Regions from separate parts of the Thermaerobacillus caldiproteolyticus genome, predicted to be linked through region 1. Evidence: a T-box and tRNA genes for the amino acid it is inferred to sense, from the RefSeq annotation. Region 1 holds a T-box; the other regions hold tRNA genes.
The links. The T-box of region 1 lies ahead of pheS (phenylalanine--tRNA ligase subunit alpha). A T-box ahead of a tRNA ligase gene usually reads a tRNA of that ligase, here a tRNA-Phe.

Region 1 (2,226 bases):
TATTATGTATACAGACACGTAAAAAGCAAAGGAGAATTCGATTTGAAACGAATTGAATCAACAAAAAATCCACAAGTTAAACAGTGGAAAAAGCTATTAACAAAGAAAGAACGGGAAAAAACCGGCTTGTTTATCATTGAAGGGTTTCATTTAGTCGAGGAAGCGTTAAAAAGCGGTATTCACATGGTGGAAATCATTTTAGAGGAGAAAAAAGAAATTCCGCTAAATTGGGATGTGGATAACCTCCCGATTACGATAGTAACAGAGGAAATTATGAAGACAATTAGCGATACAGAAACGCCACAAGGAATCGCTGCTGTGTGCAAACAATTTACATATGAACAAATCGATTGGGGAAAGGCGAATGTGTTATTGATCGATGCGGTGCAAGACCCTGGAAATGTCGGGACAATGATTCGTACTGCCGATGCGGCAGGGATAGATGCCGTTATTCTCGGAGAAGGTTGTGTTGACTTGTACAATCCGAAAGTCATTCGCGCCACACAAGGCTCGCTGTTCCACCTTCCGATTATTCGCGGAAACCTTCGTGAGTGGATACATACATTAAAAGAGCAGCAAGTCCGTATTTACGGTACAGCGTTAGAAAACGGAGAAGATTATAAACAAGTGAAGCCGAACGAGCCGTTTGCCCTTCTTGTCGGAAATGAAGGCAGCGGTGTCAACAAAGAACTGCTTCAGATGACTACGAAAAATTTATATATCCCGATTTACGGTAAATCCGAGTCATTGAATGTTGCCGTTGCCACGGGAATTTTGCTTTATTATTTGCGCGGATAGCCTAAAAAACGACCGGTATGGATGAAATGAAGCCTGATTATTGAACATTTCGACGTACAAAACACGCATATGAAACAATGAAGATAGACACTGTTCAATTGTAAGAATACATGAAACAAGTAAAAGAAGATGTTGCAGTGTTAAAGTGGGACGTTGCCAGCCTCAAAGAAGGACAATCTCGCCAAGATAAAATACTAGAGCGGCTTTTGGTTCGTTTAATCGAACAGCTGATATGGTGGAAGTGCGGCGATGAGATAAGACTATTTGCACAGATAGAGGTTGCAACGCTCCTTTTGTTTGCCTATAATATAAAAATAGCGAAATAAGGAAAACAACGATGATAGAGAAGAGTAGCTTGCCACTCGCCATCCAGGGAGAAAACGCCGTAGACTGGGAGCGTTTTTATGGTAGAAGCAAGTGAATTCACCTCTGGAGTTGACACTTGGACCATTCTACAGCAGTAGAATGTAAAGGTGTTCCGGCAACGTCCGTTATCCCAATGAAGTGAACAGTGCTTTTTTGCGCTGTTAAGAAGGGTGGTACCGCGATTTCACTCGTCCCTTGTTTGAGGGGCGAGTTTTTTATTTGAAAAAAGGAGGAGTAGCACATGAAAGAACGATTACAACAACTTCAACAAGAAGCGCTTGAGAAAATCATAGCAGCAAGCGATTTAAAAGCGCTTAATGACGTTCGAGTCGCTTATCTTGGCAAAAAAGGGCCGATTACGGAAGTGCTTCGTGGCATGGGAAAATTATCTCCGGAAGAGCGTCCGATTATGGGAGCGCTAGTGAATGAAGTGCGCGAAGCAATCCAATCTGCATTAGAAGAAAAACAAGCGAAATTAGAACAAGAAGAAGTTGAGAAAAAATTAGCTTCCGAGGCGATTGACGTAACACTTCCAGGACGTCCTGTGAAACTGGGGAATCATCACCCGCTTACACGGGTCATTGAAGAAATCGAAGACTTATTTATCGGCATGGGCTATACGATTGCCGAGGGACCGGAAGTCGAGAAAGACTATTACAATTTTGAAGCGTTGAACTTGCCAAAAGGCCATCCGGCGCGCGATATGCAAGATTCGTTCTATATTACCGAAGAAATTTTGCTTCGTACCCATACGTCACCAGTGCAAGCGCGCACGATGGAAAAGCATCAAGGACGCGGTCCAGTCAAAATTATTTGTCCGGGAAAAGTGTATCGCCGCGACAACGACGATGCGACGCACTCTCATCAATTTACACAAATTGAGGGGCTTGTTGTCGATGAAAACATTCGCATGAGCGATTTAAAAGGAACGCTTCGCGAGTTTGCCCGCAAAATGTTCGGGGAAGACCGTGACATTCGCTTCCGTCCAAGCTTTTTCCCATTCACTGAGCCATCTGTAGAGGTAGACGTTTCTTGTTTCAATTGTGGCGGGCATGGCTGTAA
Region 2 (2,226 bases), 180 kb from region 1:
TCATTACTATATGTAGAGAACACTATACACTGATAAAGTTAAAATCTAAATCCCTTTACCTCCATATTATCAGCGCCTCTTGTAGAGTTCACCGCCTCTCTCCAAGTAATCAACGAAACAGTGACAATCAAGATGATTCCCGGCCTCCTTCATGATGTTTAATTTTATCGGATCTTGAAGTTTGTATAGCTCTTCACTCTATATTACTCTTTGGAAGTCTTGAATGCTTTTGCATAAAGCTAGTTGATATGATTTCTCTGAAGTTCGAAGTTCAGATCTCGCCTTACATCTATACCGCAAAAAGAAAAAGCACCGTGATTATGTATCACGGTGCTTTTTAAAATGACCCGTACGGGATTCGAACCCGTGTTACCGCCGTGAAAGGGCGGTGTCTTAACCACTTGACCAACGGGCCAGAACATATAAAATCTGCCTGCATGGCGGAGAAGGCGGGATTTGAACCCGCGCGCCGCAAAAACGCGACCTAACGGTTTAGCAAACCGTCCCCTTCAGCCACTTGGGTACTTCTCCATATGGCTCCGCAAGTAGGATTCGAACCTACGACCTACCGGTTAACAGCCGGTTGCTCTACCGCTGAGCTATTGCGGAATATTTATAAAAAATTGATCTTCATTCTTTAATAAGCTTTTTACACAGTTGTCCATCTCTCAATAAGTCAATTTAACGAGAATATGATAAAGTGATTTAATATGGTGGGCCTAAGTGGACTTGAACCACCGACCTCACGCTTATCAGGCGTGCGCTCTAACCAGCTGAGCTATAGGCCCGTTTCGAAAAGCGGGTGATGGGAATCGAACCCACGACATCAGCTTGGAAGGCTGAGGTTTTACCACTAAACTACACCCGCATAGAATAGTTTTAGTAGGGCGACTAGTGGGAATCGAACCCACGCATGCCAGAGCCACAATCTGGTGCGTTAACCACTTCGCCATAGCCGCCATCAAATGGTGCCGGCTGCAGGACTTGAACCCGCAACCTACTGATTACAAGTCAGTTGCTCTACCAATTGAGCTAAGCCGGCAAAATTTGCAGCCAGTTTGGATATACTCACTAAATCGATCAATATTGACTATAAAAATGGTGGCTCGGGACGGAATCGAACCGCCGACACAAGGATTTTCAGTCCTTTGCTCTACCGACTGAGCTACCGAGCCATTATTGAGCATTAACATATGATATATGGCGGTCCCGACGGGACTCGAACCCGCGATCTCCTGCGTGACAGGCAGGCATGTTAACCACTACACTACGGGACCAATTTCATTGGTTGCGGGGACAGGATTTGAACCTGCGACCTTCGGGTTATGAGCCCGACGAGCTACCAGACTGCTCCACCCCGCGGTAATCAAAGGATTGTAGAATGGCGGAGGAGGAGGGATTCGAACCCCCGCGCGCCTTTCGACGCCTCTCGGTTTTCAAGACCGACCCCTTCAGCCAGACTTGGGTACTCCTCCATATATTTTACTAACATGGTGGACCTTGTAGGACTCGAACCTACGACCGGACGGTTATGAGCCGTCTGCTCTAACCAGCTGAGCTAAAGGTCCGAATCTTTTAATGGTAGCGGCGGAGGGAATCGAACCCCCGACCTCACGGGTATGAACCGTACGCTCTAGCCAGCTGAGCTACGCCGCCACAAGGACAAATTATGGTGGAGCCTATCGGGATCGAACCGATGACCTCCTGCGTGCAAAGCAGGCGCTCTCCCAGCTGAGCTAAGGCCCCTTTTTTATATCCAAATGATCGGGAAGACAGGATTCGAACCTGCGACCCCATGGTCCCAAACCATGTGCTCTACCAAGCTGAGCTACTTCCCGCTCCGATAAATGGCGCGCTCGAGAGGATTCGAACCCCTAACCTTCTGATCCGTAGTCAGATGCTCTATCCAATTGAGCTACGAGCGCACATGCCGAGGGCCGGACTCGAACCGGCACGGTAGTCACCTACCGCAGGATTTTAAGTCCTGTGCGTCTGCCAATTCCGCCACCCCGGCGATGTATGGAGCGGAAGACGGGACTCGAACCCGCGACCCCCACCTTGGCAAGGTGGTGTTCTACCACTGAACTACTTCCGCACGTCTTGCGAGGATGGTGCGGGTGGAGGGACTTGAACCCCCACGCCGTGAGGCGCCAGATCCTAAGTCTGGTGCGTCTGCCAATTCCGCCACACCCGCAAAAGTGAGCCATGGAGGACTCGAACCTCCGA
Region 3 (2,226 bases), 1.3 Mb from region 1:
TTGACAAGTCGTATGATGAATGCTGAATCAGATTTTTTAATGAGGAATCGTGTGAGGATAAAATAAAAAAGGATTCCTACATCTCGCAGGAATCCTTGATACATCGTTATTTTCCCTATTTTCAGTGCCGATGGTGGGAGTCGAACCCACACTCCCAGAGGGAACACGATTTTGAGTCGTGCGCGTCTGCCAGTTCCGCCACATCGGCATGTTAAAATTAACAACAAGAAGATTATAGTAGATATAGTAACATTAGTCAAGCTTTTTCAGTGCCGAGGGCCGGACTCGAACCGGCACGGTAGTCACCTACCGCAGGATTTTAAGTCCTGTGCGTCTGCCAATTCCGCCACCCCGGCGAAATATTGTTTCAATGGAGGCGGCACCCGGATTCGAACCGGGGGTAAAGGTTTTGCAGACCTCTGCCTTACCACTTGGCTATGCCGCCATCTAAGCGGAAGACGGGACTCGAACCCGCGACCCCCACCTTGGCAAGGTGGTGTTCTACCACTGAACTACTTCCGCAATTGGCTGGGGTAGCTGGATTCGAACCAACGCATCACGGAGTCAAAGTCCGTTGCCTTACCGCTTGGCTATACCCCAATGAATGTTTATATAAATGGGGCGACTAGTGGGAATCGAACCCACGCATGCCAGAGCCACAATCTGGTGCGTTAACCACTTCGCCATAGCCGCCATCTTATCTGCATTTGGCAGGGGCAGTAGGAATCGAACCCACACCGGAGGTTTTGGAGACCTCTGTTCTACCATTAAACTATGCCCCTAAACATGGTGGAGGGGGACGGATTCGAACCGCCGAACCCACTGGGAGCGGATTTACAGTCCGCCGCGTTTGGCCACTTCGCTACCCCTCCATTAGCTATTAATAATGCCGACTGCAGGACTTGAACCCGCAACCTACTGATTACGATTCAGTTGCTCTACCAATTGAGCTAAGTCGGCAAAGCATTATGAATCATAAAAAAATTTAATTTTACTTTTATATAAAAATGGTGGCTCGGGACGGAATCGAACCGCCGACACAAGGATTTTCAGTCCTTTGCTCTACCGACTGAGCTACCGAGCCATTATTAATTATTGAATATGGCGGTCCCGACGGGACTCGAACCCGCGATCTCCTGCGTGACAGGCAGGCATGTTAACCACTACACTACGGGACCAATTTTATTGGTTGCGGGGGCAGGATTTGAACCTGCGACCTTCGGGTTATGAGCCCGACGAGCTACCAGACTGCTCCACCCCGCGATGATAATTTATGGTGGAGGATGACGGGATCGAACCGCCGACCCCTTGCTTGTAAGGCAAGTGCTCTCCCAGCTGAGCTAATCCTCCAAACAACAAAGAAAGTGACCCGTACGGGATTCGAACCCGTGTTACCGCCGTGAAAGGGCGGTGTCTTAACCACTTGACCAACGGGCCATTATAATATAGCGACGGAGAGCAAGGGATTCGAACCCTTGAGGCGCTGTTAAACGCCTACACGATTTCCAATCGTGCTCCTTCGACCACTCGGACAGCTCTCCAAGTTGGCTCCGCAGGCAGGATTCGAACCTGCGACCAATCGGTTAACAGCCGATTGCTCTACCACTGAGCTACTGCGGAACGATTAGATCTGCCTAGCGACGACCTACTCTCGCAGGGGCGCTGGCCCCAACTACCATCGGCGCTGGAGAGCTTAACTTCCGTGTTCGGGATGGGAACGGGTGTGACCTCTCCGCCATTGTCACTAGGCAAGATATCGAATTGGACAAGTATGATTATAACGAACCTATCGGTTCTGTCAAGAACTTTTTTTGTTCTCTCAAAACTAGATAACCGATATCCATGCAAAGAAGCGAACGCTCGGCTTCACCTTTTTCTTGGTTAAGTCCTCGATCGATTAGTATCCGTCAGCTCCACGTGTCGCCACGCTTCCACCTCGGACCTATCAACCTCGTCATCTTCGAGGGATCTTACTCGCTTGACGCGATGGGAAATCTCATCTTGAGGGGGGCTTCACGCTTAGATGCTTTCAGCGCTTATCCCTTCCGCACATAGCTACCCAGCGGTGCCCCTGGCGGGACAACTGGTACACCAGCGGTGCGTCCATCCCGGTCCTCTCGTACTAAGGACAGCTCCTCTCAAATTTCCTACGCCCGCGACGGATAGGGACCGAACTGTCTCACGACGTTCTGAACCCAGCTCGCGTACCGCTTTAATGGGCGAACA

Region 2: it has a tRNA-Phe gene. The T-box ahead of pheS (phenylalanine--tRNA ligase subunit alpha) is inferred to sense a tRNA for this amino acid. The anticodon was not compared.
Region 3: it has a tRNA-Phe gene. The T-box ahead of pheS (phenylalanine--tRNA ligase subunit alpha) is inferred to sense a tRNA for this amino acid. The anticodon was not compared.

Annotation. Positions count from the first base shown of each region.
Region 1 covers NZ_CP064060.1:2,364,355-2,366,580, reverse strand. Annotated here, with positions in the region: gene ISX45_RS11835 (TrmH family RNA methyltransferase) at 43-798, shown strand; gene ISX45_RS11830 (hypothetical protein) at 909-1,124, shown strand; T-box leader at 1,127-1,363, shown strand; gene pheS (phenylalanine--tRNA ligase subunit alpha) at 1,406-2,226, shown strand, end outside.
Region 2 covers NZ_CP064060.1:2,543,992-2,546,217, forward strand. Annotated here, with positions in the region: tRNA gene ISX45_RS12720 (tRNA-Glu) at 344-415, opposite strand; tRNA gene ISX45_RS12725 (tRNA-Ser) at 439-531, opposite strand; tRNA gene ISX45_RS12730 (tRNA-Asn) at 535-609, opposite strand; tRNA gene ISX45_RS12735 (tRNA-Ile) at 712-788, opposite strand; tRNA gene ISX45_RS12740 (tRNA-Gly) at 798-868, opposite strand; tRNA gene ISX45_RS12745 (tRNA-His) at 887-959, opposite strand; tRNA gene ISX45_RS12750 (tRNA-Thr) at 967-1,042, opposite strand; tRNA gene ISX45_RS12755 (tRNA-Phe) at 1,100-1,175, opposite strand; tRNA gene ISX45_RS12760 (tRNA-Asp) at 1,202-1,277, opposite strand; tRNA gene ISX45_RS12765 (tRNA-Met) at 1,286-1,362, opposite strand; tRNA gene ISX45_RS12770 (tRNA-Ser) at 1,383-1,475, opposite strand; tRNA gene ISX45_RS12775 (tRNA-Ile) at 1,492-1,568, opposite strand; tRNA gene ISX45_RS12780 (tRNA-Met) at 1,580-1,656, opposite strand; tRNA gene ISX45_RS12785 (tRNA-Ala) at 1,671-1,746, opposite strand; tRNA gene ISX45_RS12790 (tRNA-Pro) at 1,765-1,838, opposite strand; tRNA gene ISX45_RS12795 (tRNA-Arg) at 1,849-1,925, opposite strand; tRNA gene ISX45_RS12800 (tRNA-Leu) at 1,929-2,014, opposite strand; tRNA gene ISX45_RS12805 (tRNA-Gly) at 2,021-2,095, opposite strand; tRNA gene ISX45_RS12810 (tRNA-Leu) at 2,110-2,194, opposite strand; tRNA gene ISX45_RS12815 (tRNA-Lys) at 2,200-2,226, opposite strand, start outside.
Region 3 covers NZ_CP064060.1:3,684,412-3,686,637, reverse strand. Annotated here, with positions in the region: tRNA gene ISX45_RS18620 (tRNA-Leu) at 126-208, opposite strand; tRNA gene ISX45_RS18615 (tRNA-Leu) at 271-356, opposite strand; tRNA gene ISX45_RS18610 (tRNA-Cys) at 372-445, opposite strand; tRNA gene ISX45_RS18605 (tRNA-Gly) at 451-522, opposite strand; tRNA gene ISX45_RS18600 (tRNA-Gln) at 526-600, opposite strand; tRNA gene ISX45_RS18595 (tRNA-His) at 618-693, opposite strand; tRNA gene ISX45_RS18590 (tRNA-Trp) at 709-782, opposite strand; tRNA gene ISX45_RS18585 (tRNA-Tyr) at 788-872, opposite strand; tRNA gene ISX45_RS18580 (tRNA-Thr) at 888-960, opposite strand; tRNA gene ISX45_RS18575 (tRNA-Phe) at 1,009-1,084, opposite strand; tRNA gene ISX45_RS18570 (tRNA-Asp) at 1,103-1,178, opposite strand; tRNA gene ISX45_RS18565 (tRNA-Met) at 1,187-1,263, opposite strand; tRNA gene ISX45_RS18560 (tRNA-Val) at 1,275-1,350, opposite strand; tRNA gene ISX45_RS18555 (tRNA-Glu) at 1,366-1,437, opposite strand; tRNA gene ISX45_RS18550 (tRNA-Ser) at 1,453-1,541, opposite strand; tRNA gene ISX45_RS18545 (tRNA-Asn) at 1,546-1,620, opposite strand; rRNA gene rrf (5S ribosomal RNA) at 1,633-1,749, opposite strand; rRNA gene ISX45_RS18535 (23S ribosomal RNA) at 1,878-2,226, opposite strand, start outside.